Regions from separate parts of the Streptomyces sp. NPDC058000 genome, predicted to be linked through region 1. Evidence: riboswitches for the same ligand, from Rfam matches in the RefSeq annotation. Region 1 holds a riboswitch; each other region holds the start of a gene.
The links. Region 1 has a riboswitch for thiamine pyrophosphate ahead of thiO (glycine oxidase ThiO). Riboswitches for the same ligand answer to the same signal wherever they lie in the genome.
Positions count from the first base shown of each region.

Region 1 (8,597 bases):
CTCCAGCATCTCCTCGTCGGTGAAGCCGTCGTCCCGCAGGAGCGTCAGCGTGCCGACGAGTCCCTTGACGACCTTGCCGTCCTGGATGAATTCGGCGGGCACCTGGAGCACGCGGTTCTCGCCGCGGCGCACCGCGATCAGCTGGCCCTCCTTCACCAGCTGCCGCACGCGGGTCACCTCGACGTCGAGTTCTTCGGCGATGTCGGGGAGGGTGAGCCAGGCGGGGACGAGTCCATCGATGTTTGCGTCAATCTCGGTCACAGGACAAGCCTGCCACCTCCCACTGACAGCCGGTACCCGGGCATCGCCATCGGGCGGCGCGTGCACACCGCCGGGTGAGCCGTGCGGCCGCGGACTGCGCTACCGGACCGCCGACTTGAGCGGAACGCTCGCGTCCGCCGCCCGTTCCCGGTCGAGCAGCGCGCCCCGCTCGATGAGCCGGCGCCCCTGGGCCAGGTCCCGCGGGCGCCCCACGGCCAGCAGCGCGACCAGCCGTCCCGCCCCGCCGGCACTGTCGCCGTCGCCGTCGCCGCGGAGCCAGAGCACCGACCAGGCGGCGCCGGCCGGATCGCCGCGCCAGACCAGTTCGTCGGCGTCCACGTGGTGACCGGCGTACTGCACGAACCGCCCGAACTGCTCGGACCAGAAGTAGGGCACCGGGTCGTAGACCGTGCCCTCGGCCAGTCCGTGGGCGATGTTCTCGGCCACCGTGCGGGGCCCCTGGAGGGCGTTGTCCCAGTGGTGGACCAGCAGCCGGGTGCCGTAACGGGCCGACGGGAAGGAGGCGCAGTCGCCGACCGCGTAGACGTCGGGGACGGAGGTGCGCAGCCGCTCGTCGGCCAGGACCGAGCCGTCCGCGGGCGAGAGGGCGACGCCGGAGCCGGCCAGCCAGGCGGTGGCGGGCCGGGCGCCGACCCCGACCACGACGGCGTCGGCCGGCAGGGTGGTGCCGTCGGCGAGGGTCACCGCGCCGGGGGCGACGGAGTCCACCCGCACGCCGGTACGCAGATCCGCTCCGGCGTCCGCGTACCAGCCGGTCATGTACGCCGCGACCTCGGCGGGCAGGGCGCCGGCCAGCGGGTGGTCGGCGGCCTCGACGACGGTGACCTCGCAGCCCGCCTCGCGGGCGGCGGTGGCGAACTCCGCGCCGATCCAGCCGGCCCCCACCACCACGATCCGGTGCTGGGCGGCGAGCACCGGCCGCAGCCGCTCGGCGTCGTCCAGGGTGCGCAGCAGGTGGACGTCGGCCAGCCCCTCGCTGCCGGGGAGCCGGATCGGTTCGGCGCCGGTGGCGATGACGGCGTGGTCGTAGCGGATCGGGCCCCGGTCGGTCTCGACGACGTGCGCGTCCGGGCGCAGTGCGGTGACCGGGCTGCCGAGGTGGAGGTCGATGCCGAGGCCGGCGAAGTCGATGTCGAACGCGGAGCCGTCGGCCTTGCCGAGCAGCACCGCCTTGGACAGCGGGGGGCGGTCGTAGGGCTGGTGGGGCTCGTCGCCGAGGAGCGTGATCGCGCCGCGCCAGCCTTGTTCGCGCAGGGCCACGGCGGTCTGCACACCCGCCATCCCCGCGCCGGCGATCACCACGCGCGGCGTGCGGTCAGGGGCCTGGGGAGACTTGCTCTGCTCGCTCACCCACTCACTTTAGGACGGCGGACGACGCGGCCCGCAGCAGCGCGCAAGGAGATCTCTGACACAGCGTCATGCACCGTGGCGGCGGGGTCCGGTCCCCGGGCGCTCCCTTACGACGCGTCGCGGCCCGTATTAGGGTGGCGGCTGCACGCACTCGCGGGAGCCCGGACGGACCGGGCTGAGAGGGAGGCTGGACGGCCTCCGACCGTACGAACCTGATCCGGGTCATGCCGGCGAAGGGAGGGGCTGGACGCCCATGCATCCATCTGCCACACCATCGGACCCGCCGCGGCCGGACGGCCGGCACCCCGATGTGCTGGTCATCGGCGGCGGCATCATCGGGCTGGTCACCGCCTGGCGGGCGGCCGGCCGCGGACTGCGCGTCGCGGTGGCGGACCCCGCGCCCGGCGGCGGCGCGGCGGCCGTCGCGGCCGGCATGCTGGCCGCCGTCACCGAACTGCACTACGGCGAGGAGACCCTGCTGGGGCTCAACCTGGCCTCGGCGCGCCGGTATCCACGCTTCACGGAGGAGCTGGAGGAGGCGAGCGGGCAGCGGATCGGCTACCGGCGGTGCGGCACCCTGGCCGTCGCGCTGGACGCCGACGACCGTGCCCACCTACGGGAGCTGCACGCCCTCCAGGTCCGCTCGGGTCTGGACTCGCAGTGGCTGACCGGGCGCGAGTGCCGCCGACTGGAACCGATGCTCGCCCCCGGGGTGCGCGGCGGCCTCCGGGTGGACGGCGACCACCAGGTCGATCCGCGGCGGCTGACGAGCGCCCTGCTGGCCGCCTGCGAGCGGGCCGGGGTGGTCTTCCACCGGGCGTCGGCGGAGCGCCTGACGACCGCCGGCGGGCGCGCCGCGGGCGCCGAACTCGCCGACGGGACGCGGCTGGCGGCCGGTCAGGTCGTACTGGCCGCGGGCAGCCACAGCGGTCGGCTGGCCGGCGTCCCGGAGGCGGTGCGGCCGCCGGTGCGGCCCGTCAAGGGACAGGTGCTGCGACTGCGGCTGCCGAACCCGCCCCCGGGCGGCCAGGCGTTCCTCTCCCGCACCGTACGGGCCGTGGTCCGGGGCAATCCCGTCTACCTGGTGCCCCGGGAGAGCGGTGAACTGGTCCTCGGCGCCACCAGCGACGAGCTGGGCTGGGACACCACGGTCACCGCGGGCGGCGTCTACGAGCTGCTGCGGGACGCCCACGAGCTGGTCCCGGGCATCACCGAGCTGCCGCTGACCGAGAGCCGCGCCGGGCTGCGTCCCGGCTCCCCCGACAACGCGCCGCTGCTCGGGCCGACCGAGCTGCCCGGCCTCCACCTGGCCACCGGCCACTTCCGCAACGGTGTCCTGTTGACGCCGGTCACCGGTGACGTGATGGCTGAGGTGCTGGCCACCGGAACCGTCCCGGAAGAGGCCCGCCCCTTCTCCCCCGCGCGTTTCTCCCCCCTCACCCAGGGGGCAGCGCGCCTCCGCGCCCTTGAGGAGCAGCCCGTATGAGTGCCCCTAATACCCCCGGCACCCCCAGCAGCCCCGTTACTCCCGATGCCCTTGACGCCCCCGACGGCCCCACGGTGTCCGTCTCCGTCAACGGGGCGGCCCGCCGGATCCCGGGCGGGCTGACCCTCGACCGGCTGGTCGCCACGCTGTCCCGGGCGTCGGCCGGGGTGGCCGCCGCGGTCAACGAGACCGTGGTGCCACGCACCCAGTGGTCCACCACCGCGCTCGGCGACGGCGATCGCGTCGAAGTGCTCACCGCCGTGCAGGGAGGCTGAATCATGGCCATGGCCGACACCGCAGTGGAGCGGGGGACCTCCCCCGTGGCACCCACCGCCGACGCCGACCCGCTCACCATCGCCGGCACCGCGTTCCGGTCCCGGCTCATCATGGGCACCGGCGGCGCGCCCAGCCTCGGCGTCCTGGAGCGCGCGCTGCTGGCCTCCGGTACCCAGCTGACGACCGTCGCCATGCGGCGGCTGGACCCGACCGTGCAGGGCTCGGTGCTGTCCGTGCTGCAACGGAACGGGATCCGGGTGCTGCCGAACACCGCCGGCTGCTTCACCGCGGGCGAGGCGGTGCTCACCGCCCGGCTCGCCCGGGAGGCGCTCGGCACGGACTGGGTCAAGCTGGAGGTCGTCGCCGACGAGCGGACCCTGCTGCCCGACCCGGTGGAGCTGCTGGACGCCGCCGAGACCCTGGTGGACGACGGCTTCACCGTCCTCCCGTACACCAACGACGACCCCGTCCTCGCCCGGAAGCTGGAGGACGTGGGTTGCGCGGCGATCATGCCGCTCGGTTCGCCGATCGGCTCCGGCCTCGGGATCCGCAATCCGCACAACTTCCAGCTGATCACCGAGCGCGCGGGCGTCCCGGTCATCCTGGACGCGGGCGCGGGCACCGCCTCGGACGCCGCGCTCGCCATGGAGCTGGGCTGCGCGGCGGTGATGCTGGCGTCGGCGGTGACCCGGGCGCAGGAACCGGAGCTGATGGCGGCGGCGATGCGGCACGCGGTGGAGGCGGGCCGGCTGGCCCACCGCGCGGGCCGGATCCCCCGCCGCCACTTCGCGCTGGCGTCCTCGCCGATCGACGGTGTCGCGGAGCTGGACCCGGAGCGGCCGGCCTTCTAGGGGGCCGGTCCGGGTGGATCGTGGCCGGGTCCGCGGCGCCGTGGAAGTGGGGGCGGGCGGCGGGCTCAGGCCGGTCCGGCGGCCGCGCCCACCCGGTCCGCCGCCGCCCCGACCCCGTCCGCGAGTTCCGGCGGGGCGGTGAACTCCGACGGCGCGGCGGTGATCACCTCGTCCAGCAGGTCCCGGGAGGCCATCAGGGCCTCGATGGAGCCGGTGAGCCGGGCGCGCTCCCGGTGGAGCTCGCCGACCAGCTGCGGGCACGTGGGCACCAGCCGACCGTCGTCGTCCCGCAGACAGGGCAGCACCTGCGCGATGGTGGCGGTGTTCAGCCCGGAGGTCAGCAGGGTGCGGATCCGGCGGACCTGGGCGACGTCGGCCTCCTGGTAGACGCGGTAGCCGGCGGCCGTCCGCCGGGGGTTGAGCAGCCCCTGCTCCTCGTAGTAGCGCAGCAGCCGCTCGGTGGTGCCGGTCCGCCGGGCCAGCGCGCCGATCTGGAGCGTCGTCATCAGGTCCCCCCTCTGGTGCGGTGTGGCGTCGCGGCCGCGGGCGCCACCCCTTCGTGCGACCACCGCCGGGTCCGGATTATTCCGCGCCGGGCCCCGGACCGCCGTCCGCCCCGTTGTCACGGTTCCGCTGCGTTCCCGGGCAGGTGCGGCCGGGGCGTCCGGGGTGTCGGTTCGGGCTCGTAGACTCGTCTGCCGTGGATACGACGTTGCAGGACCCTCTCGTGGGCCAGCTGCTCGACGGTCGCTATCGCGTCGAGGCGCGCATCGCCGCCGGGGGCATGGCCACCGTCTACCAGGCCGTGGACACCCGGCTGGACCGCGTGCTCGCCCTGAAGGTGATGCACCCGAGCCTGGCCGTGGACGGGGCGTTCGTCGACCGCTTCATCCGCGAGGCCAAGTCCGTCGCCCGGCTCTCGCACCCGAACGTGGTCGGCGTCTTCGACCAGGGCACCGACGGCACCTACGTCTATCTGGCGATGGAGTACGTCGCCGGCTGCACCCTGCGCGATGTGCTGCGCGAACGCGGCGCCCTCCAGCCGCGGGCCGCGCTGGACATCCTGGAGCCGATCCTGGCCGCGCTGGGGGCCGCGCACCGCGCCGGCCTGGTGCACCGCGACATGAAGCCGGAGAACGTCCTGATCGGCGACGACGGCCGGGTCAAGGTCGCCGACTTCGGCCTGGTGCGCGCGGTGGACACGCACACCACCGCCTCCACCGGCTCGGTCCTGGGCACCGTCTCGTACCTCGCCCCCGAGCAGATGGAGCACGGCACCGCGGACGCCCGGGTCGACGTCTACGCCTGCGGCGTGGTGCTCTACGAGATGCTCACCGGCGGCAAGCCGCACACCGGCGGCTCCGCGGCGCAGATCCTCTACAGCCACCTGCACGACGACGTCACCCCGCCCTCCGAGCTGGTGCCGGGCCTGGCACCCGAGCTGGACGAGCTGGTCGCGGCGGCCACCGCCCGCGCCCCCGAGCAGCGCCCGCACGACGCGGTGGCGCTGCTCGCCCGGGCCCGCTCGGCCCGCGCGCAGCTGACCGACGCACAGCTCGACCTCGTCCCGCCGCAGGCCAAGGAGCCGACCGCGGACGACGAGCGGACCGACGTGATACCGCGCCCGGCGGGCGTACAGCTCGCGCTGCCCGTCGAGGGCCAGGCGGAGCTGAACCGCACCAGCCGACTGGAGATGCCGCCGGCGGACGCCGCACCTGCGGACGGCCGGACCACCCGGCTGCGGCCCCCGCCCACACCGCCCGCGGCACCGGCCGACGGGCGGGTCCGGCGGCGGCGGACCGCCACGATCGTGGCGGCCGTGCTGCTGGTCCTGGGCCTCGGCACCGGCATCTGGTACATCAACGTCGGCCAGTTCACCCACGTCCCGGCAGTACTGGACATGACGCAGGCCGAGGCACAGAAGGCGCTGCACGACGCGGGACTGCGGATCAAGGTGGAGCGCGGCTTCAGCGCCAACGTCCAACGCGGCCACGTGATGGCGACGGATCCGGAAACCGGCCTGCGGATCCGCGGCAACGGCACGGTCACCCTGGTCATCTCGCGCGGCCCGGAGAAGGTCGCCGTCCCCGACCTGGCCGGCACTCCGCTCGCGGACGCCCGGCGCAAGCTGCGCGACCTGGGCCTGGTGCCGGGCACCGAGACCCGGGCGTTCAGCGACGAGGTCGCCAAGGGGTCGGTGATCCGTACGGACCCGGCGGCTGGCAGCACCCGGCGGCCGGACACCGCGGTGGCGCTCACCGTCAGCCGGGGCGCGCCGGCGGACGTGCCGAACGTGGTCGGTTCGGCGAGGGAGGACGCCGCGGCGGCCCTGCGGCAGGCCGGCTTCCGGGTCCAGTTCGCCGATCAGCCGGTCTTCGCACCGCAGGACAAGGACGCGGTGGCCCGCCAGTCGCCCGGCGCGGGTACCACGCTGGGCAAGGGCGACACCGTCACCCTGACGCTCTCCAAGGGCCCGGAGATGGTCACCGTCCCGGACGTCGGCGGCAAGAACACCGCGGACGCCACCAAGGCGCTGACCGACCTCGGCTTCAAGGTCACGGTGGACAAGCCGTTCCTGTTCCCGCAGGACAGCGTCGCGTCCCAGTCGGTCGCGGCCGGTGCACAGGCGCCCAAGGGCAGCACGATCACCATCCGGCTGAAGGGCGCGCTGTAGTTCCGCCCAGGTGCCCTGCGGGCGGCCGCGGGGCACCTGGCACCCTGGGAGGGTGAGTACTCCCCTGTCCCCCGAGGGCGCCGCGCAGCGCGCCCGCGCACGCAATCCGGTCGGCGGCCATGTGCCGGTGGCCGGCGGCCTGGCCAAGGTCGGCCTGCCGTACGCCCGGCAGATCGGCTGCGAGGCCGTCCAGGTCTTCGTCGCCAATCCGCGCGGCTGGGCGACCCCGCCCGGCAATCCCGAGCAGGACGCGGCGTTCCGCGCGGCGTGCGCCGAGGAGGGCATCCCCGCCTACGTGCACGCGCCGTACCTGATCAACTTCGGGTCGCACACCGCGGCGACGGTCGAGAAGTCCGTGGTGTCGCTGCGCCACTCGCTGCGTCGTGGCCGGGACATCGGCGCGCTCGGGGTGGTCGTGCATACCGGTTCGGCGACCGGCGGGCGTCCACGGGAGACAGCATTGGCGCAGGTCAGGGCGGAGATGCGACCGCTGCTGGACGAGCTGACGCGGGACGACGACCCCTGGCTGCTGCTGGAGCCAACGGCCGGCCAGGGCGCCTCGCTGTGCTCGCTGGCGGAGGATCTGGGGCCGTACTTCGACGCGTTGGACCGGCATCCGCGGCTCGGGGTGTGCCTGGACACCTGCCACGCGTTCGCGGCCGGGCACGACATGGCGGCGCCGGGTGGCATGAAGGCGCTGCTGGACGAGTTGGTGGAGGTCACCGGCGAGGGCCGGCTGAAGCTGATCCACGCCAATGACTCCAAGGACGTGGTCGGCGCGCACAAGGACCGGCACGCGAACATCGGCGCCGGCCACATCGGCGCGGAACCGTTCGCCGAGCTGTTCGCCCACCCCGCGACCAGCGGCGTCCCGCTGGTGATCGAGACCCCGGGCGGCGAGGAGGGCCATGCCGCGGACGTGGCGCGGCTGAAGGAGCTGCGGGTGCCCTGAGCGGATACCGGACCGGCGGGCGGCTCTAGAGTTCCGGGCCCTCGCCCGGCTCCTCCTGGTAGGAGTAGCGCTGCTCCTGCCAGGGGTCGCCGAGGTTGTGGTAGCCGCGCTCCTCCCAGAAGCCGCGGCGGTCGGCGGTCATGTACTCGATGCCGCGGACCCACTTGGGGCCCTTCCAGGCGTAGAGGTGCGGCACGATGAGCCGGACCGGGAAGCCGTGTTCGGCGGTGAGCAGTTCGCCGGAGCGGTGGGTGGCGAAGAGGCAGTTCTCCGCGCCGAAGTCGGTGAGCCGGAGGTTCGAGCTGAAGCCGTACTCGGCCCACACCATCACGTGGGTGGCCTCCGGCGCGGGCGGCGCCAGCTCCAGGATGGTCCGGGTCAGCACGCCGCCCCATTCGGCGCCGAGCATGCTGAACTTGGTGACGCAGTGCATGTCGGCGACGACGGTGGTGTACGGCAGGGCCGTGAACTCCTCGTGCGTCCAGCAGTGCTTGGCGCCGTCGGCGGTCGCGCCGAAGACCCGGAACTCCCAGCGCTCGGGGCGGAACTTCGGGACCGGTCCGTAGTGGGTCACTGGCCAGCCCCGCTGTAGCCGCTGTCCCGGAGGCAGCACAGGCTCCTCTTCGCGACTCTCCGGCTGACCCATGCCCCCATGGTGTCAGACCCCGAAGGGTGCCGATGACCAGGGCGGGACGGAATCGGGCAACTCGTACTAAGTGTGAACTT
Region 1 covers NZ_JBHVQS010000087.1:180-8,776, forward strand. The annotation lists gene ACFVT2_RS40380 (Rv2175c family DNA-binding protein) at 1-261, opposite strand, end outside; gene ACFVT2_RS40385 (NAD(P)/FAD-dependent oxidoreductase) at 361-1,632, opposite strand; TPP riboswitch at 1,776-1,888, shown strand; gene thiO (glycine oxidase ThiO) at 1,886-3,118, shown strand; gene thiS (sulfur carrier protein ThiS) at 3,193-3,393, shown strand; gene ACFVT2_RS40400 (thiazole synthase) at 3,403-4,245, shown strand; gene ACFVT2_RS40405 (MerR family transcriptional regulator) at 4,311-4,751, opposite strand; gene pknB (Stk1 family PASTA domain-containing Ser/Thr kinase) at 4,946-6,919, shown strand; gene ACFVT2_RS40415 (deoxyribonuclease IV) at 6,972-7,871, shown strand; gene ACFVT2_RS40420 (sulfite oxidase-like oxidoreductase) at 7,897-8,517, opposite strand.

Region 2 (10,385 bases), on a different contig from region 1:
CGGCCAAGTTGCCTATGATCGCCAGGAATATGCCTTGGGCACGGTGTGCTCGGCGATTCCCATCCGGGTCGGCTCCGCCGCCGCGACACTGGCGGTTTCTCTTCCTGCGACGGAAGCGCACCGATTGCATGCAGTTACGGAACGACTACGGAAAATGGCGGAGACGGTACTAACGACACTCGCCTTCTCTATCAGTATCTGAAAACTCACTCCTTGTGATCTGCCTGCATGTGACCGACGATGGCGTCAATAGGGCTTCCAGGGATGATTCCCGGCCATCTCCGATCAAGCGCGGGGCAGTGGTTGATGAACGACACGGTTCAGGCAGAAGTGATCATGAGCTTCCTGGTCTCGGAGGAGCTCGCCTTCCGGATCCCGGTGGAGCTGGAATTCGACAGCGCCGATCCCTACGCCGTCCGGCTCACCTTCGATCTCCCCGGGGATGCGCCCGTGACCTGGGTGTTCGGCCGTGAACTGCTGCTGGACGGGCTGAGCCGGCCGGCCGGCGAGGGGGACGTCCGGGTCGAGCCGTCCTCCCCCGAGCACCTCAGCGATGTCTACATCAGCCTTCAGGTCGGCGCCGAGCGGGCTCTCTTCCGGGCCAGCGCACCGCCGCTGATCGCCTTCCTGGATCGCACGGACCGCATCGTTCCGCTCGGCAAGGAGGAGGTCTGCGACACCCTGGAGGCCGCGCTGGACCGGATCCTTACGGAGGCTCCGGCCGGCTGATACCGCCGACCACAGCCCGTTCACTCCCCCTGTCGCCGCCGCCCGGCCAGCTGCCGATCGTCCCTGCCCTGTCGCCCCAACGCCCTTCGCCCGCCCGACCCTTCCCCCCTCGGCCCGTCTCGCTTCCGCGCTGCGCGCTCAGTGCTTACGGCGTCGCCCGTGCGCCGCGCGCCGCCCGCCGCGTCCCCCGATGGCCGGCACCCGCCCCGTCCCGCCCGGCACCGGACGATCCGCCGAGACCACCAGGGCTGCCAGCAGCGTGGTCACCGGCACCGACGCGACCAGCCCGATGCTGCCCACGAGGGTGCGGACGATCTCCTCCGCGACCACCTCGCTGCTGGCGACCGTACCGACGCTGCTCTGTGCGATCGAGAACAGCAGGAGCAGGGGCAGTGCGGCGCCCGCGTAGGCCATGACGAGGGTGTTCACCACCGACGCGATGTGGTCCCGCCCGATCCGCATCGCCGCGCCGTACAGCTTGCGCCAACCCGCCGACGGATCGGCCTCCTTCAGCTCCCAGACCGCCGCGGTCTGGGTCACCGTCACATCGTCGAGCACCCCCAGTGAGCCGATGATGATCCCCGCCAGCAGCAGACCGCGGATCTCGATGTTCGGGTACAGCCCGTGCACCAGACCGGTGGTGTCGTCCGTGTTGCCGGTCAGCAGCGCCCAGCGGGTGAAGATCGAGCCCAGCAGCCCGATGAGCAGCAGGGAGGCGAGGGTGCCGAGCACCGCCACGGAGGTACGGGCCGTCAGCCCGTGGCACATGTAGAGCGCGATCAGCATGATCGCGCTGCCGCCGACCATCGCCACCACCAGCGGATCGGAGCCCTGGAGGATCGCCGGGAGGATGAACAGCGTCAGCAGGCCGAAGCTGGTGGTCAGCGCCACCAGCGCCAGCACCCCGCGCAGCCGCCCGACGATCACCACCGCAACGGCAAAGATCGCGGCCAGCACCCACATCGGAACGGTGCGGTCGACGTCGGTCACCGCATACTGCAGATCCCTCGGCGCCTTGGGGGAGTAGGAGACGACCACGTCCTGCCCGGTCGTGTAGTGCCGCGGGGCGTCCGGCGTCACCACCGTCTGGAAGGTCCGGCCGGCGTTCTCCCCCGTGGTGACCTTGACCGTCGCCTGCTCGCAGGGCTTGTCGCGGGACGCGCCGGCGGCCGGCGGTTGGCCCCCGGGCGCGGTGGGCTGCGGCTGCTGCTCGGCATGTACCGCCGCGCAGTTCACCTCCTCGACCTTGGTGATCCGGGCCTTCTCGGTGGGTTGGTCGAAACCCACCCCCGACGGCTTGTGGGACGGCGCGCCACCGGGCCAGAGGACGATCAGACCGACCGCGACCGCGGCCGCGAACGGGATCAGGACGGCGGCGATGACCTTGCGCAGATGCCGGGAGACGGGGGCGGCCGGCCCGTGGCTGTGCGTGTGCGCAGGGCCGGCGGCGAGGTGCTGGGCTTCGGGAGGGCTCACCGCCCGATCATCGCAAGAACCCGTGGGCCCCCTGTTCACACCGCGGCATCGGCCGCTACCGTGGTGGCACCTTTGCAATCGCGGGAGCTCGGAGCACCGGGCTGAGAGGGCGCTGACCTCCGTCCCAGCGGTGTTTCACGTGAAACACCGGATGACGGAAGCCGCTGCGTCGACCGCCGAACCTGTTACCGGGTAATGCCGGCGTAGGGAGTTGGGTCTACATGACTCTGCAGGATGCACGCACGCCTGAAAACGGCTCGACCGACGGCGAAAAGCCGCAGATCGGCTGGCACAAGGGCTATGTCTCCGGATCGCGTCCGGACCTCCGGGTCCCGGTCCGGCGGGTGCACCTCACCAACGGCAAGGACGTGACGCTCTACGACACGTCAGGGCCGTACACCGACCCCAATATCGAAACCGACGTCCGCCGCGGGCTGGCGCCGCTGCGGGAGAACTGGATCATCGCGCGCGGCGACACCGAGGAGTACGCGGGCCGCCCGATGCGTCCCGAGGACGACGGGGTCAAGCACACCTCACCGCGCGGTGGCCTGCGGAACCTCGACGCGGTCTTCCCCGGCCGGCCGCGTCAGCCGCGCCGTGGCCGGGCCGGCACCCCGGCCACCCAGCTCGCGTACGCCCAGCGTGGCGAGATCACCGCGGAGATGGAGTACGTCGCCCTCCGCGAGAACGTCTCCCCCGAGTTCGTACGGGACGAGATCGCCGCCGGCCGGGCGGTGCTGCCGGCCAACGTCAACCACCCGGAGATCGAGCCGATGATCATCGGCAAGAACTTCCTGGTGAAGGTGAACGCCAACATCGGCAATTCCGCGGTCACTTCCTCCATCGAGGAGGAGGTGGAGAAGATGACCTGGGCGACCCGTTGGGGCGCCGACACGGTCATGGACCTCTCCACCGGCCGCAACATCCACACCACGCGCGAGTGGGTGCTCCGCAACTCCCCCGTGCCCATCGGCACCGTCCCCCTCTACCAGGCGCTGGAGAAGGTCGACGGCAAGGCCGAGGAGCTGACCTGGGAGATCTACAAGGACACCGTCATCGAGCAGGCCGAACAGGGCGTCGACTACATGACGGTGCACGCCGGTGTGCTGCTCCGCTACGTCCCGCTCACCGCCAACCGGAAGACCGGCATCGTCTCCCGCGGCGGCTCGATCATGGCGGCCTGGTGCCTGGCGCATCACCAGGAGTCCTTCCTCTACACGAACTTCGAAGAGCTCTGCGACATCCTCGCCGCCTACGACGTCACCTTCTCCCTCGGTGACGGCCTGCGTCCCGGCTCCATCGCGGACGCCAACGACGAGGCGCAGTTCGCCGAGCTGCGGACCCTCGGCGAGCTGAACACCATCGCCAAGCGGCACGGCGTGCAGACCATGATCGAGGGCCCGGGCCACGTCCCGATGCACAAGATCAAGGAGAACATCGACCTCCAGCAGGAGATCTGCGAGGAGGCCCCGTTCTACACGCTCGGCCCGCTCACCACCGACATCGCGCCCGCCTACGACCACATCACCTCCGGTATCGGCGCCGCGATGATCGCCTGGTGGGGCACCGCGATGCTCTGCTACGTCACGCCCAAGGAGCACCTGGGCCTCCCGGACCGCGACGACGTCAAGACCGGCGTCATCACGTACAAGATCGCGGCCCATGCGGCGGACCTCGCCAAGGGCCACCCGGGCGCCCAGGATTGGGACGACGCGCTCTCCGACGCCCGCTTCGAGTTCCGCTGGGAGGACCAGTTCAATCTGGCCCTCGACCCGGACACCGCCCGCGCCTTCCACGACGCGACGCTGCCCGCGGAACCGGCCAAGACGGCCCACTTCTGCTCGATGTGCGGGCCGAAGTTCTGCTCGATGAAAATCTCCCAAGACATCCGTCGCGAGCACGGCGGTGCCCTGGCGATCGACGCCGACGCCGGAATGGCCGAGAAGTCACGGGAGTTCGCGGCGGCCGGCAACCGCGTCTACCTGCCGATCGCGGACTGAACGGACAGGGCGGGCGTAACGAACTGAGCGGACCGGTCCGACCGGGCGGAGCGCTCAGCGGTACGGAACGGGACCGGCCCGAAGACGCGCGTCGCGTGCGCCTTCGGGCCGTCCGTCCGTTGCCGGGCACCACGACGCACCGCTGCGCCGGTGCCTACTCCGGCCGGTTCTCGGGACCGCCGTAGTCCGGGCTGGTGAAGTCCGGGCTTGAGTAGCGGGGCCGGGACCAGGACGTGCCGGCGTCGGGACTGGTGAACCGCGGGCGGGTGTAGCCGAGCGTGGGGGTACGGCGCTCGGGCGCCGGCACGGCACGGGGGACGTACCGGACCGGATCGTCCGCGGGGTCGGCCGCGGGATCGGCCAGGGCCTCGCGGAGGAAGGGCAGCAGCCCGCGGTCCAGGAGGGCCTGTTGCCAGGCGTCGTGGGCGCTGTCCAGCGCGGCGGCCCGCTCCTCGGCCGCGGCGTCCCGCGTCGTGCCGTTGCGCAGCGCGGTGACGACCACGCAGCCCATGGCGACCAGCGCGCCGGCGGCGGCCAGCCCCGCGAAGACCCAGCCGACGCTGACCAGCGGTCGGGAGACGGCCGGGTCCGGGTCGACGGCGCGCAGCACATAGCCGATGACGAGGAAGAGCACGGCCGCGATCCCGGCGAGCACCGGCACGAGGACGGTGGCCATCGCGGCAACCCCGAAGCCGGCCGTTTCGGCGGCCGCCTCGTCGTCCTCGGTGGCCGGTCCGGTGCGCTCGTCAGAGGTCTGGTCCGCTGACGGGCCGCCCCCACCGGCGCCGGAAACGGCGGACGTCGGTGCGCGCAGCGCGGTACGCAGCTGTATGTAGCGTTCGTATTCGGCCGTCGCGCAGGCGGCGATCGCGCTGGTCGCGCTGAGCGCCATCATGCGCAACTGCTCGGTGCTGAGCCGGTTTCCGGTGACGGCGGTGAGCTCGTCCGGGCGGGTTTCGGCGGTACGCAGCGCCTCATCAAGGATCCGCGCGAATTCCGCGCGGTCCTCGTTCAGCAGGTGCGGAGCGCTGTTCATGTGGATCCCCCGAAGCTCCGTAGGGCCGTACGGGCCGGCCTGGGCCGGGCGCCGGGCGGAAACGGAGGAGAGCCTGCTACGGATAGACCGATGGTAGAGCGCCTCCGGCGCGGGGTGACAGAGAGTTTGCGGAATTTGCGTACTGCCGCGACCGGATTCCGTCCTGCTCGGTCACCCGCCGGAGTGGTGCCTGACCGTTGACCGGAGCGTCAGCCGGCCAGCGGGAGTTGGCATACCAGCAGCTTTCCGGCCATCGTGACACCGCCGTCCATGGCGATGGCCAGACCGTCCGCGTAGACGTGCGGACCGGCCACCGCGGTCCCCTCGCCCTCGCCGTCCTCCGCGCCGACCTCGCCCAGCAGGTACGGGATCGGGCTGTGGCCGTGCACGACGCGGTTGCCGCCGTAGGCGTCGAGCAGTTCGCGGACGGCCTGTGCGCCGGCCTCGTCGCGGAAGGCGAACCGCTTGGTGAACTTGCGGAAGAGGTCCCAGACTTCGTCGGCGTCGCTGCGCGTCAGTACGTCGTGGACGGTGTCGTTGACCGCCTCGATCGAGTCGCCGTATTCGAGGTAGGCGGTGGTGTCGGAGTGCACGAGCAGATGCCCGTCCTCCTCCATCACGGCGTCCAGGCGGGCCATCCACTGGAGGTGGTGGTCCTCCAGCCGGTCCATGTCGGTCTTCTGGCCGCCGTTGAGGAGCCAGGCCGCCTGGAATGAGGCGGTGCCGGCGCCGGACTGGACGGGGGTGTCGCCGAACCGCTTGGCGCCCAGCAGCAGCAGCTCGTGGTTGCCCATCAGGGCCTTGCAGTAGCCGCCGGCCGCCGCGGCCTCGGCGGAGAGCTGCATGACCAGGTCGATGACGCCGATGCCGTCCGGGCCGCGGTCGGTGAAGTCGCCGAGGAACCAGAGCCGGGCGTTGCCGGCCGCCCATGTGCCGTCGGCGTCGATCAGCCCTTCGGCCGCCAGCGCGGCGCGCAGCTCGTCGTAGTAGCCGTGCACGTCGCCGACGACGTACAGCGGGCCCAGGCCGTCGGCCGCGGGGGCCCCTTCCTGCGCCGGCAGCACGGAGGGGTGGTCGATGAGGGTGTCCGTACGACCGATGACCGGCAGGTCGCGGGCGGTCGGGGTGTACTCCTCGGGCATCTGCACCGGGGGTGCGACGGGTGCCTGGAGCGGCGGTCCGGCCGGCGCTCCGGAGGGCGCCGCGGGTGGCGGAACGGATGCCGGAGGTTGTGCCCCCATGGTCCACACCATGGGTCCCTGACTGGCCCCCTGAGTCATCGACCCCTCCACCGTTGCGCCGCCGTGCACCTCTCGGACCTTTGCCTGGTCGACGGCGGTCCGCGGTGTCGTGCGCCCATCATAGGAACGCCGCTCGCGGGTTGTGACGCACCCGGGGGTGATCAATCCTGCGAAGCCCGGCGTTCGCGATGGATTTCTCCCGGGATCACCCTGTTTTTTCCTCGGCGGAGCGGGCGCCCGGAGTTCGTCGGTGCGCCCCGGCCCGCCGTGCCGGGGCGCACTCAGTCGCCGGCCGGGCCTCGCGGCGGGCTGACCGTCGTCCGTGGGGAGCGGCGCTGTGAGGAGGTCCGCACGATCAGGTCGGTCGGTATCACCTGTTCGACCGGGCAGCTGCCGTCGAGCCCTTCGATGGCGTCGATCAGGATCTGGACCACGGCGGTGCCGATGCGCCGCGGCTTCAGCGAGAGCGTGGTGATCGGCGGCTCGGTGGTGGCGTAGACGGTCGACTCGCTGCAGCAGACCAGCAGTAGGTCGTCCGGTACCCGCAAACCGTAGCGCCGGGCCGCGGCGAGCAGATCGGTGCCGTTGGGGTCGAAGAGCCCGTAGACCGCGTCCGGCCGGTCCGGGCGGGCCAGCAGTCGGTCCGCGGCCACGGCGCCCGCCCGCGGGTCGTACGCGGGATAGGACTCGTAGACCGGGTCCTGGCCGATCCGCTCGCACCAGCTCAGGTAGGCGGTGGTCGACAGTCGGGTGTAGGTGTCGGTGGTGGTGCCCGTGAGCAGGCCGATGCGGCGGGCGCCGGCCTCGGCGAGGTGGTCGAGCAGGCCGAGGACGGCCGCCTCGTGGTCGTTGTCGACCCAGCCGGTTACCGGGAGGGAGCCGCCGGGGCGGCCGTCGGAGACCACGGGGACGCCGTGTCGGACGAGCTCGGTGACGACGGGGTCGCCGTCGGCCGGGTCGATGACGACTGTGCCGTCGAGGGCGACGTTGGACCAGACGTCGTGCCGGGAGGTCGCGGGCAGGATGACCAGTGCGTAGCCGCGGGCCAGCGCGGCGGAGGTGGCGGCTCTGGCCATCTCGGCGAAGTACGCGAACTCGGTGAAGGTGAAAGGTTCATCCCCGTAGGTGGTCACGGTCAGGCCGATGAGGCCCGACTTGCCGGTACGGAGCGTGCGGGCGGCGGCGGACGGGCGGTAGCCCAGCCGATCGGCCACCTCGCGGACATGGCTACGGGTGGCATCCGGAAGCCGGCCCTTGCCGTTGAGCGCGTCGGAGACAGTCGTGATCGATACACCGGCTGCGGCGGCCACGTCCCGGATGCCCGCGCGTCCCAGTCGGCGACCGGTCGACCGGCCCACCTGGTGCTTCCCTGCTGCTGTCATGGCGAGCCGATAGTAGGGCTCGGTACGGCCATTCGCGGGTGACCGACGACGACGGAGAGAAGGCACGTTTCTGCATGGTGACGTGCCATCAATTACCTTGCAATGCAAGGGTGTTGCTTATTTTAGTGATCATTTTATGGGAGGGATGAGTGCCCCGCCTGGCGATCCGCCCAGGTCTCGAAGAGGTCTCAAGTCACCTTGACGAGGGATGCGCGCCACGGAGCGAGCCACCGGCGCGCGGGGTTCTGCATAGCGCGCCCCCAGGGATGCGCGCCCGGCGCTCGCCACGGTGGAGCCCGCGGAAGGACTGTCCCTTCAGGGCCTGACGCCGGACGGGGCAATCCTCATAAGGTGTGCAGTATTGGAGTCGAGAGGGACGGTTGAGGAGGACCTGCGGTGAGCGAGAAGACCCCGAGGCTGCGTGCTGCGCTGGACGGTATTCCCACCTACAAGCCGGGGCGGCCGGCGGCGACCGGCGGTCCGGTCACCTACAAGCTGTCCTCCAACGAGAACCCCTACCCGCCGCTGCCGGGCGTCCTGGAGAGCGCGGTGGCGGCCGCCGGATCGTTCAACCGCTACCCCGACATGGCGTGCACGGGCCTGATGGCGGAGCTTGCCGACCGGTTCTCGGTGCCGGTGGACCACCTGGCGACCGGCACCGGGTCGGTCGGCGTGGCCCAGCAGCTGATCCAGTCGACGTCCGGTCCCGGGGACGAAGTGATCTACGCCTGGCGGTCGTTCGAGGCGTACCCGATCATCACCCAGGTCTCCGGTGCGACGTCGGTGCGGGTGCCGCTCACCTCCGGTGAGGTGCACGATCTGGAGGCGATGCTGGCGGCGATCACCGAACGGACCCGGCTGATCTTCGTCTGCAACCCCAACAACCCCACCGGCACCGTCGTGCGCCGTGCGGAGCTGGAGTCCTTCCTGGACCGGGTGCCGGACGATGTGCTGGTGGTGCTGGACGAGGCGTACCGGGAGTTCGTCCGCGACGCGGACGTGCCGGACGGGATCGAGCTCTACCGCGACCGTCCCAATGTGTGCGTGCTGCGCACCTTCTCCAAGGCGTACGGCCTGGCGGGGCTGCGGTTGGGCTTCGCGGTGGCGCACCCGGAGGTGGCCGCCGCGCTGCGCAAGACGGCGGTGCCGTTCGGCGTCAGCCAGCTCGCGCAGGAGGCCGCGGTGGCGTCGCTGCGCAGTGAGGCGGCGCTGCTGGAGCGGGTCGACGCGCTGGTCGCCGAGCGGGCCCGGGTCTACGACGCGCTGGTGACGCAGGGCTGGACCGTCCCGGTGTCGGAGGCGAACTTCGTCTGGCTGCGGCTGGGGGACCGGACCACCGAGTTCGCCGAGGCGTGCGAGCGGGCCGGGGTGGTCGTGCGGCCGTTCGCGGGGGAGGGCGTGCGCGTGACGATCGGGGAGAAGCCGGCGATGGATCTGTTCCTGCAGGCGGCGGAGGAGTTCCGCAAGGCGCTGTAGTCGGTTTCCGGTCCGCTGGTAGGCGATGTGCCTTCCAGCGGCGGAGTTCTCTGAGGCCGTGGGTCCCGCCGGACCCGCGGCCTCAGGCGTCTGTGGCCTCAGACCTTCTGGACGTGGATGGCGTCGCCGCCGCGGACGGTGGCCAGTGCGCGCGGGTCGCCGTCGATGCGGCCCAGGACGTTGCAGGGGGAGGCGAGTCGGGACTCTCCGCCGCGGGATATCGGGGTCGGGCCGTAGGGGAGCGCGAGGGCGTTGCCCTCGGTCCAGAAGGCGACCGTGCCGGGTTCGACGACCTGGCGGGCGTCGGTCTCCAGGGCGGGGGCGAGCCCGGTGTCGAAGTAGACCTCCTCGCCCCAGGTGTGTGCGGTGGCCTGGATCGGCAGGGCGGCGAGGAGCGTGGTGGCGGTCGGGGTGTCGTCGAGCGTGGCGGTCACGTGCCCGGCGGGCCAGGAGATGCGGATCTTCATGGCGACGCATTCAACAATATGTTGAAGCTGTGCGGAAGGGTGCGCACATAACCTCGGCATAAGCGTTCACGGGCCATGGATTCGAGCGTGACCGCAGTCACGTACCCCCCTTCCCCAAGGTGTGAATGCCATGGGAGATAATGCTTGTGAATGTGAACGCGTTCACAAGCTCGCGTCTGGTATGTGCTGCTTTGTGCTGCACAAAAAGGACATAGCCGTCGTGAAACGGCGACGCAAGGACGTAAGGAGGCCGCGACGTGGAACTGGCGTTGGCGCCAGAGACTATGGCGCGATGGCAATTCGGCATCACGACCGTCTACCACTTCTTGTTCGTCCCGCTGACGATCTCCCTCGCCGCTTTGGTGGCCGGACTTGAGACCGCATGGGTGCGAACCGGTAAGCAGAAGTACCTCAAGGCCACCAAGTTCTGGGGCAAACTGTTCCTGATCAATATCGCGATGGGCGTCGTCACCGGCATCGTCCAGGAATTCCAGTTCGGTATGAACTGGTCGGACTACTCGCGGTTCGTCGGGGACATCTTCGGTGCGCCGCTCGCCTTCGAAGCCCTGATCGCGTTC
Region 2 covers NZ_JBHVQS010000001.1:355,319-365,703, reverse strand. The annotation lists gene ACFVT2_RS01740 (IclR family transcriptional regulator) at 1-202, shown strand, start outside; gene ACFVT2_RS01735 (SsgA family sporulation/cell division regulator) at 307-729, shown strand; gene ACFVT2_RS01730 (YibE/F family protein) at 868-2,205, opposite strand; TPP riboswitch at 2,276-2,432, shown strand; gene thiC (phosphomethylpyrimidine synthase ThiC) at 2,427-4,205, shown strand; gene ACFVT2_RS01720 (hypothetical protein) at 4,360-5,241, opposite strand; gene ACFVT2_RS01715 (metallophosphoesterase) at 5,451-6,494, opposite strand; gene ACFVT2_RS01710 (LacI family DNA-binding transcriptional regulator) at 6,764-7,864, opposite strand; gene hisC (histidinol-phosphate transaminase) at 8,261-9,340, shown strand; gene ACFVT2_RS01700 (cyclophilin-like fold protein) at 9,439-9,807, opposite strand; gene ACFVT2_RS01695 (cytochrome ubiquinol oxidase subunit I) at 10,065-10,385, shown strand, end outside.
Region 2: another riboswitch for thiamine pyrophosphate. It lies ahead of thiC (phosphomethylpyrimidine synthase ThiC); the one in region 1 lies ahead of thiO (glycine oxidase ThiO).

Region 3 (10,385 bases), on a different contig from region 1:
TGAAATCCGGCAGGGGCTCGGGGATCGCCCTGATGGCCCTGGGCAGGCAGAGGGCGTTTCGTCTTCCGAGGCATGGTTCCTGGTGGGGCTTTTTGGTGGGGCTACTCCTTTGCGCCTGTTTCCCTCCGCCCCGGGGGCCCCGCCCCCCCCGCCCCCCCGCCCCTCCTCCACCCCACCCGAAACGCTCGTTCAGCCCGCAGCCCGCAGCCCGCAGCCCGCAGCCCGCAGCCCGCAGCCCGCAGCCCAAAGCGGTCTGGTGTCGCTGCTCCGGTGTCGCGCGGGTGTCTTCTTTACGCCGAATCGGCCGTACTCCTTCACGCCGTTCGCGTGGGCATCTCCTCCCTCTCACGCGCGTGCTGTTCTTCACGGCTACTCGCCGCGCCGTATGTGGTCCAGCTGCCTCCTCCTGCTCGTAGCCCATGGGGCAGAGCCACGCCGCCTGGCCGTACTCGTCCTCCTTGGCCCATGGCGGAGGCGACCGAATGCCCACAGTGCGATGCCGGTGAGCGCGACCGCACCGAGCAGGGCAGCGCTCGTGATGCCTGCCGATGAGTCCTTCGCTGCATGGGCCGTTGGCTCCGGCTGCTCACGATGTGGACGGTCGGGTCCGGGTTCCGGGACTGGCCTTGCTTCGGGGACGCCGAATACCGGGAGCAGCCGTGAGTGGCCGTTACGGAGTGCGGTTGGCGGCAGCAGTGAGAGGGGGTTCAGGTATGTCGCACCGCGCCGCAGGCCCCAGTGGAGGCACGGGGCGCGGCAGTGATAAGGGCCGCCTTCCAGTACGCCGACGGGCTGGCCGGCGGTGACGCGCTGGCCTTCGCGGGAGGTGGCGCGGACCGGTTCGTACGTCGTGCGTAAGGGCGGATGGCCCGAGCGGGACACTTCGATGGTGAGGACGCCACGGCCGGCGACGGTGCCGGCGAACGCGACCTGTCCAGGCGTGGCGGCTTTGACGACGGAGCCGTCGGCCGCCGCCAGGTCTACGCCCCGGTGTCCCGCAGCCCAGGGGGTCGGTGGGGGTTCCCAACCACGCAACACCGCGGGTCGTGTCCCGGCAGGGCCGTCGACGGGCCAGGAGCGCTCTGATGTCGGAGCTGCTGGGCTGGTGGCCCGAGCCACCTCGACGTGTGCGGTTGAAGCCTTGGCCACGCCTGCCTCGCCGATCACTCCCACAGTCGGTACGGCGGACAGAGCGCACATAGCGAGAACGGGGAGTGGATACCGCTTTCCTCGGTGGTCCCGAGCTGCGGAAGGTGCCCGCTCCGGAACCGTCCGATTCGGTGCCGGTCCGTCCGTCGAGCTTGCTGGGGGGCCGTGGCGCCGGCCCAGCGGGTGTCGCGGAACCGTGCGCTGGATGTCGGGACGCCGGGCAACCGGTCCGGTCCGCTGTCCTCGCCGCATGTGCTGCTTTCGCGTCGGGGTGGAACCTCGCGGACCGGTCAGGTGCTGTCGTAGGGACGGAGGGCATGTGGGGCGGGGGTGCCGGGATTGCCGCTCGGTGCGGCCGGTGAGTCGTCGCATGTGTTGACCATGGCGGATGCGGAACCGGCGTGGGGATCTTGGTCAAAAGCTGTGGATGACGGGCCGCTTGTGGATAACGGCGTCACTCGACAGGGGCGCGAAATGGTGCGTGTCGCCCGGTGCATCGCCCGTCCCGTACACTTCTGATGGCGATCCGGGTCACCGGGTCGACTTCGCACGCCCCGCCACCAGTGCACCAGTCCCTTTCGGGCAGCACGTCGGCCGCGCTCTCGGTCCTCGGAAGGTTCCACACGGTTCCTCCCCTGGCAGGCGCGTCGGGGCGTCAGGCACTGCGGCCGGCCGGTCGCAGTGGAACCGAGAAACAAGGAGTACGGCCATGGCCGTCGTCACGATGCGGGAGCTGCTGGAGAGCGGCGTCCACTTCGGTCACCAGACCCGCCGCTGGAACCCGAAGATGAAGCGTTTCATCTTCACCGAGCGCAACGGCATCTACATCATTGACCTGCTCCAGTCGCTGTCGTACATCGACCGCGCCTACGAGTTCGTCAAGGAGACCGTTGCCCACGGCGGCTCGGTCATGTTCGTCGGTACGAAGAAGCAGGCCCAGGAGGCCATCGCTGAGCAGGCGACCCGCGTGGGCATGCCCTACGTGAACCAGCGCTGGCTCGGCGGCATGCTGACCAACTTCTCGACCGTCTACAAGCGTCTGCAGCGCCTCAAGGAGCTGGAGCAGATCGACTTCGAGGATGTGGCCGCCTCCGGCCTCACCAAGAAGGAGCTCCTGGTCCTCTCCCGCGAGAAGGCCAAGCTGGAGAAGACCCTTGGCGGTATCCGCGAGATGCAGAAGGTGCCCAGCGCCGTCTGGATCGTGGACACCAAGAAGGAGCACATCGCCGTCGGTGAGGCGCGCAAGCTCAACATCCCGGTTGTCGCGATCCTCGACACCAACTGCGACCCGGACGAGGTCGACTACAAGATCCCGGGTAACGACGACGCGATCCGCTCCGTCACCCTGCTCACCCGCGTGATCGCCGACGCCGTCGCCGAGGGCCTGATCGCCCGTTCCGGCGCCGCCACCGGCGACCAGAAGCCGGGCGAGAAGGCCGGTGAGCCGCTGGCCGAGTGGGAGCGCGACCTGCTCGAAGGCGACAAGAAGTCTGACGAAGAGGCCGCCAAGGTCGAGGCCCCGGCCGCCGAAGCCGAGCAGCCGGCCGCCGAGGCCGACGCTCCGGCTGCCGAGGCCGAGAAGCCGGCCGAGCAGGGCTGACCTCCAGGACCGGTTGATGACGGCGGGGGAGAGTGCCACAAGCGCCTCCCCCGTCGTTCACCCGTAGATCTTTCGACTTTCGCGATTCCGAGAAGAGATTCACAGACCATGGCGAACTACACCGCCGCTGACGTCAAGAAGCTCCGCGAGCTCACCGGCGCCGGCATGATGGACTGCAAGAAGGCCCTGGATGAGGCCGAGGGCAACGTCGACAAGGCCGTCGAGGTCCTGCGCGTCAAGGGTCAGAAGGGCGTCGCCAAGCGCGAGGGCCGCTCCGCCGAGAACGGCGCTGTGGTCTCCCTGATCGCCGACGACAACACCTCCGGCATCATCGTGGAGCTGAAGTGCGAGACGGACTTCGTCGCCAAGGGTGAGAAGTTCCAGTCCGTCGCCAACGCCCTCGCCGCGCACGTCGCCAAGACCAACCCGGCCGACATCGAGGCCCTGCTCGCCTCCGAGATCGAGGCTGGCAAGACCGTCCAGGCGTTCGTCGACGAGGCCAACGCGAACCTCGGCGAGAAGATCGTCCTGGACCGCTTCGCGCAGTTCGCCGGCGGCTACGTGACGGCGTACATGCACCGCACCATGCCTGACCTGCCGCCGCAGATCGGTGTCCTCGTCGAGCTCGACAAGGAGAACGCCGAGGTCGCCAAGGGCATCGCGCAGCACATCGCCGCCTTCGCCCCGAAGTACCTCTCCAAGGAGGACGTCCCGGCCGAGGTCGTCGAGGCCGAGCGTCGCGTCGCCGAGGAGACCACCCGCGCCGAGGGCAAGCCCGAGGCCGCACTGCCGAAGATCGTCGAGGGTCGCCTCAACGGCTTCTTCAAGGACGCGACGCTGCTCGGTCAGCCGTACGCGCTCGACAACAAGAAGTCCGTCGAGAAGGTCCTCCAGGAGGCCGGTGTCACCCTGAAGCGCTTCTCGCGCATCAAGGTCGGCATCTGAGCCTGCCGCGAAGGCAGCGAATGACTTACGGCCCCGCTAGGGTCGTACGCAGTCGGCCGCTCATCGGTCGGCCGCAGATGTGACGAGGAGGCCATTGCCGGACAGGGATCTGACCAAGACCCACGGCAATGGCCTTCTTCGTATGTGCACGAGGAGAGCTCAATGAATCACGGTGCCGACGGCGCGGACACACACAAAGCCGGGAACGGCGGCAGGCGGCGCTTCCTTCTGAAGCTGTCGGGCGAGGCGTTCGCCGGTGGCGGAGGACTGGGTGTCGACCCCGATGTCGTGCACGCCATCGCCCGCGAGATCGCCGCGGTGGTTCGTGACGGCTATGAGATCGCCATCGTGATCGGCGGCGGCAACTTCTTCCGCGGTGCCGAACTGCAGCAGCGCGGTATGGACCGGGCCCGCTCCGACTACATGGGCATGCTCGGTACGGTCATGAACTGCCTGGCCCTCCAGGACTTCCTGGAGAAGGAGGGCATCGACTCCCGCGTCCAGACGGCGATCACCATGGGCCAGGTCGCGGAGCCGTACATCCCGCTGCGCGCGGTGCGCCACCTGGAGAAGGGCCGGGTCGTCATCTTCGGCGCCGGCATGGGCATGCCGTACTTCTCCACCGACACCACCGCCGCCCAGCGCGCCCTGGAGATCGACGCCGAGGCCATGCTGATGGGCAAGAACGGTGTGGACGGGGTCTACGACTCCGACCCCAAGCGGAACCCGGACGCGGTCAAGTTCGACGCCCTTGAATACGGCGAGGTCATCACCCGCGACCTGAAGGTCGCCGATGCCACCGCCATCACGCTGTGCCGGGACAACAAGCTCCCGATCCTCGTGTTCGAACTGCTCGCCGAGGGGAACATCGCGCGTGCGGTGAAGGGTGAGAAGATCGGCACGCTCGTCAGCGATCAGAACACCCGGGCCTGACGGCCTCAACTGCCGTGATTCCGCACGGGCGTCGGCCCGTGCGGGCGGCAACCCCCGGTCGTGGGAAGACCTCGGTACGGGGATGGACAACCGCCTGCCGGTCGGACACCGTGCAGGAGAAGACGCGCGGCAGGGGCGAGGCTCTGCTTCTTACCGAAAAGACCAGGAGCAAGTGGTGATCGAAGAGATCCTCCTCGAAGCCGAGGAGAAGATGGAGAAGGCCGTCGTGGTCGCCAAGGAGGACTTCGCCGCGATCCGCACCGGGCGTGCGCACCCGGCGATGTTCAACAAGATCGTGGCGGACTACTACGGTGCCATGACGCCCATCAACCAGCTGGCATCGTTCTCGGTTCCGGAGCCGCGGATGGCCGTGGTGACCCCGTTCGACAAGAGCGCACTGCGCAACATCGAGCAGGCGATCCGTGACTCGGACCTCGGCGTCAACCCGAGCAACGACGGCAACATCATCCGTGTGACGTTCCCGGAGCTCACCGAGGAGCGCCGCCGCGAGTACATCAAGGTCGCCAAGAACAAGGCCGAGGACTCGAAGATCTCGATCCGCAGCGTGCGGCGCAAGGCCAAGGAATCGCTCGACAAGCTTGTCAAGGACAAGGAGTCGGGCGAGGACGAGGTACGTCGCGCCGAGAAGGAGCTCGACGACATCACCGCGAAGTACGTCGCGCAGGTGGACGAGCTCCTCAAGCACAAGGAATCCGAGCTCCTAGAGGTCTGATGAACGAGTCATCCTGGGGGACCCCGCCCGGCGCCGGCCAGTGGGGACCGCCCGATCACGGCCCGGCCGCCTCGCTGCGCGGTGCGGCGCCCCCCGTCCCGGCGGGTCCCCTGCACGACGGGGGCGGCGCGGCGCAGACTCGGCCCATGCCCATCGTGCCCGAGCCGGGCGGACACCAGGACGACCATCGGGACATCCGGGATAACTCGGACGACCGGGGGGCTGCTCGCCGGAGCGGCCCCCTGTTCCGCGACGACAGGCCGCAGGAGCCCATGCCCACCTCGCTCCCCGGGTCCGACAACGACCCAGTGAAACCGCAGAAGAAGAGCGCGGGGCGCAATCTGCGCGCCGCCATAGGGGTCGGTGTCGGACTCGGCGCGGTCATCCTCGCTTCGCTCTTCGTCTACAAGCCGGTGTTCATCGGCGTCATAGCGATCGCCGTTGTCGTGGGCCTGTGGGAACTGACCTCGCGGCTGGCGGAGCGCAAGGACATCCGGGTGCCGCTGGTCCCGCTCGCGATCGGCGGCACCGCCATGGTGGTCGCCGGATACGTGCGCGGCGCCGAGGGGGCATGGGTGGCGATGGCGCTCAGCGCGCTCGCCGTCCTCGTCTGGCGGATGACCGAGGCGCCCCAGAACTACCTCCGGGACGTCACCGCCGGAGTCTTCGCGGCCTTCTACGTCCCGTTCCTGGCAACCTTCGTGGCCCTGATGCTGGCGGCCGCGGACGACGGGCCGCAGCGGGTGCTGACCTTCCTGTTGCTGACGGTCGTCAGTGACACCGGGGCCTACGCGGTCGGCTGGCGCTTCGGGAAGAAGAAGCTCGCGCCGCGGATCAGCCCCGGTAAGACCCGCGAGGGACTCGTCGGCGCGGTGCTCTTCGCGATGGCGGCGGGCGCGCTGTGCATGCAGTTCCTGATCAAGGATGGCGTTTGGTGGCAGGGCTTGCTGCTCGGCCTCGCGGTCGCGGTCAGCGCCACCCTCGGTGACCTCGGCGAATCCATGATCAAGCGGGATCTGGGCATCAAGGACATGGGCACCCTGCTGCCCGGCCACGGCGGCATCATGGACCGACTGGACTCCCTGCTGCCGACCGCCCCCGTGGTCTGGCTGCTATTCGTGATCTTCGTGGGATCGGGCTGAGCGCCGCCGGTTACCCTTGAAGGGCGCGTCGCACATTCGCGGCGCGCCCTTTCCGCCCCCGCGACCGCGGGGGTGATCCGTGAGGCCTCCTGGTTCCGGCTCTGTCCGGCCCCTGGTTCCGCGTCGGCAGAAGCCGCCCGGCCTCGTTGCGCAGAGGAGTTTCCGCTCATGGCCCGCCCCGCCCCGGGAGAACTGACGTTTGTCGCCCCCCGCGGCGCCAAGAAGCCCCCTCGGCACCTCGCCGACCTCAGCCCGGTGGAGCGCCGCGAGGCGGTGGCCGCGATCGGCGAGAAGCCGTTCCGCGCCAAGCAGCTGTCGCAGCACTACTTCGCCCGCTACGCGCACGACCCTGCGGAGTGGACCGACATCCCCGCCGCGGCGCGCGAGAAGCTGGCGGCGGAGCTGCTCCCGGACCTGATGTCGGTGGTGCGGCACATCTCGTGTGACGACGACACCACCCGCAAGACCCTGTGGCGACTGCACGACGGCACCCTCGTCGAGTCCGTCCTGATGCGCTACCCGGACCGGGTCACCATGTGCATCTCCTCGCAGGCCGGCTGCGGTATGAACTGCCCGTTCTGCGCCACCGGACAGGCCGGCCTGGACCGGAACCTCTCCACCGCCGAGATCGTGCACCAGATCGTCGACGGGATGCGGGCGCTGCGCGACGGCGAGGTGCCCGGTGGGCCGGCGCGGCTGTCCAACATCGTCTTCATGGGCATGGGCGAGCCGCTCGCCAACTACAAGCGGGTGGTCGGCGCCGTCCGGCGGTTGACCGACCCCGAGCCGGACGGGCTGGGCCTCTCCCAGCGCGGCATCACCGTCTCCACGGTCGGGCTGGTCCCGGCGATGCTGCGGTTCGCCGACGAGGGCTTCAAGTGCCGGCTCGCGGTGTCGCTGCACGCGCCCGACGACGAGCTGCGGGACACCCTCGTGCCGGTCAACACTCGCTGGAAGGTCCGCGAGGTGCTCGACGCGGCGTGGGAGTACGCCGAGAAGTCCGGTCGCCGGGTCTCGATCGAGTACGCCTTGATCCGCGACATCAACGACCAGGCATGGCGCGGTGACCTGCTGGGACGGCTGCTCAAGGGCAAGCGGGTCCATGTCAACCTCATTCCGCTCAATCCGACGCCGGGTTCGAAGTGGACCGCCTCGCGGCCCGAGGACGAGCTGGCGTTCGTGCGGGCCATCGAGGCACACGGCGTGCCCGTGACCGTTCGGGACACCCGGGGCCAGGAGATCGACGGTGCGTGCGGACAGCTCGCCGCCTCGGAGCGCTGAGCCACCCGCTGGTACGGTGTCGTCGAACAAATGCACATTCCGACAGGGGAGCGCCACAGCGCTGAGAGTGCGGACACGTCGTAGCCCTACGGCGCCCGCAGACCCTTGAACCTCGCCCGGGTCATTCCGGGTAGGAAGTTCGGTCGTCACTCATGCTGTTGCGCCCCGCCCACCGTCCGTTGCCGAACGTCACCGACGCAGAACGCAGCGGACACCGGGCGGGGCCGCGTCTCTTCCTGGCCAGCCAGGAGGAATCAGTGAGCACCACCAGCAGGATCACCGCGGCAGCGCTGGCTGCCGCGGCCGGTATGACCGCACTCGCCGGGTGCGGCAGCTCGGGTACCGGCGGCAGCAGCGCCGACGCCAAGACCGTCACGCTCGTCAGCCATGACTCGTTCAACGCCTCCAAGTCCGTCCTGGCCGCCTTCGAGAAGGAAAGCGGCTACAAGGTCAAGGTGCTCAGGGGCGGGGACGCCGGCAAAGCCGTCAACCAGGCGATCCTGTCCAAGGACAACCCGCAGGGCGACGTCTTCTTCGGCATCGACAACACCCTGCTCTCGCGCGGCCTGAACGCCGGCATCTTCACCCCCTACAAGGCCAAGGGCTTGGACGGCGTCCCGGCCGACCTGCAGCTCGACAAGGGCGCCCACCGGGTCACGCCCCTCGACTACGGCGACATCTGCGTCAACTACGACCGCGCTTACTTCACCCAGCACAAGCTCGCGCCGCCGCAGACCTTCGACGACCTGCTCAAGCCGCAGTACAAGGGGCTGCTCGTCACGGAGAACTCCGCCACCTCCTCTCCGGGGCTCGCCTTCCAACTCGGCACCATCGCCACCCACGGCGAAGCCGGCTGGCCGGACTACTGGAAGAAGCTCAAGGCCAACGGTGTCGAGGTCGTCGACGGCTGGGAGCAGGCGTACAACGAGCGCTTCTCGGGCTCCGCCGCCGGCAAGGGCAAGGGGGACAAGCCGCTGGTGGTCTCCTACGCCTCCAGCCCGCCCGCCGAGGTCATGGGCAAGAACCCCGCCCCCAAGGAGGCCCCGACCGGCGTCGCGACCGGCACCTGCTTCCGGCAGATCGAATTCGGCGGTCTGCTCAAGGGCGCCAAGAACGAGAAGGGCGGCAAGGCGCTGCTCGACTTCCTCCTGTCGAAGAAGTTCCAGGAGGACATGCCGCTGCAGATGTTCGTCAACCCGGCACGCACGGACGCCAAGGAGCCGGAGCTGTTCACCCGCTACGGCGCCAAGATCGACAAGCCGGCGGCGCTCGCACCGGAGACGATCGCCAAGAACCGTGACCAGTGGATCAAGCAGTGGTCCTCGCTCGTTCTGAAGTAGCCCGCAGCCGCCGCAGGGGGCCCGCGCGAGGAACGGCGGTACGGCTCGGGCTGATGGCCGTGCCACTCGCCTTCTTCGCGGTGTTCTTCGCGTACCCGGTCGCCGTGATCGTCGGCCGGGGGCTGAAGGACGGCGGACAGTGGCAGCTCGGCCGGTTCAGTGCGGTGCTCGGTGATCCGGACGTCCTCCACGTGCTGTGGTTCACCCTGTGGCAAGCCGCCGCCTCGACCGCGTTGACGCTGCTGGTCGCCCTGCCCGGCGCCTACGTTTTTGCGCGTTTCGACTTCCCCGGCAAGCAACTGCTGAGGGCGGTGGTGGCGGTGCCGTTCGTCCTGCCCACCGTCGTCGTCGGCTCCGCCTTCCTGGCGCTGGTCGGACGGGGTGGACTGCTGGACGACCTGTGGGGCGTTCGGCTGGACACCTCGGTATGGGCGATCCTGCTGGCGCACGTCTTCTTCAACTACGCGGTTGTCGTCCGTACCGTCGGCGGACTCTGGGCCCAGCTCGACCCGCGTCAGGAAGAGGCGGCACGGGTCCTGGGAGCCGGACGGTTCGCGGCCTGGCGGAAGGTGACGCTGCCCGCGCTGGGCCCGGCCGTTGCCGCCGCGGCGCTGATGGTGTTCCTCTTCACCTTCACCTCCTTCGGAGTCGTGCAGATCCTGGGTGGGCCGACCTTCTCCACGCTGGAGGTGGAGATCTACCGGCAGACCGCCGACTTCCTGGACCTGCCCACCGCCGCCGTCCTGACGTTGATCCAGTTCGCGGCCGTACTGGGCCTGTTGGCGCTGCACGCCTGGACCGTGCGACGCCGCGAATCCACCCTGCGACTCGTCGACGCCTCCCGGACCGCTCGCCGCCCGCACGGCCCGGGCCAATGGGCGCTGCTGTGGGGCACGCTCGCCCTCATCGCCGTGCTGCTCGTCCTGCCACTCGCCGTGCTCGTCGAGCGGTCCTTCGCCGGGCCGGACGGCTACGGGCTGGTCTTTTACGAGACGCTGCGTGACGCGGCGTCCGCCGACAGCACCTTTGCCGTCGCCCCCCTCGACGCCCTCTGGAACTCCCTCGCCTACGGCGCGGCGGCCACCGCGATCGCCCTCCTGATCGGCGGCCTGGCGGCGGCCGCACTCACCCGCTCCCGGGCGGAGACCGGTCCGTCCGGGCGGACACCGATGATCACCCGGCTCCTGCGTGGCTTCGACGGGCTGCTGATGCTGCCCCTCGGGGTCTCCGCCGTGACCGTCGGCTTCGGTTTCCTGATCACC
Region 3 covers NZ_JBHVQS010000024.1:19,911-30,295, reverse strand. The annotation lists gene ACFVT2_RS23045 (TetR/AcrR family transcriptional regulator) at 1-3, shown strand, start outside; gene ACFVT2_RS23040 (murein hydrolase activator EnvC family protein) at 370-1,200, opposite strand; gene rpsB (30S ribosomal protein S2) at 1,859-2,749, shown strand; gene tsf (translation elongation factor Ts) at 2,858-3,694, shown strand; gene pyrH (UMP kinase) at 3,857-4,627, shown strand; gene frr (ribosome recycling factor) at 4,803-5,360, shown strand; gene ACFVT2_RS23015 (phosphatidate cytidylyltransferase) at 5,360-6,502, shown strand; gene rlmN (23S rRNA (adenine(2503)-C(2))-methyltransferase RlmN) at 6,671-7,783, shown strand; TPP riboswitch at 7,818-7,938, shown strand; gene ACFVT2_RS23005 (thiamine ABC transporter substrate binding subunit) at 8,041-9,123, shown strand; gene ACFVT2_RS23000 (ABC transporter permease) at 9,177-10,385, shown strand, end outside.
Region 3: another riboswitch for thiamine pyrophosphate. It lies ahead of ACFVT2_RS23005 (thiamine ABC transporter substrate binding subunit); the one in region 1 lies ahead of thiO (glycine oxidase ThiO).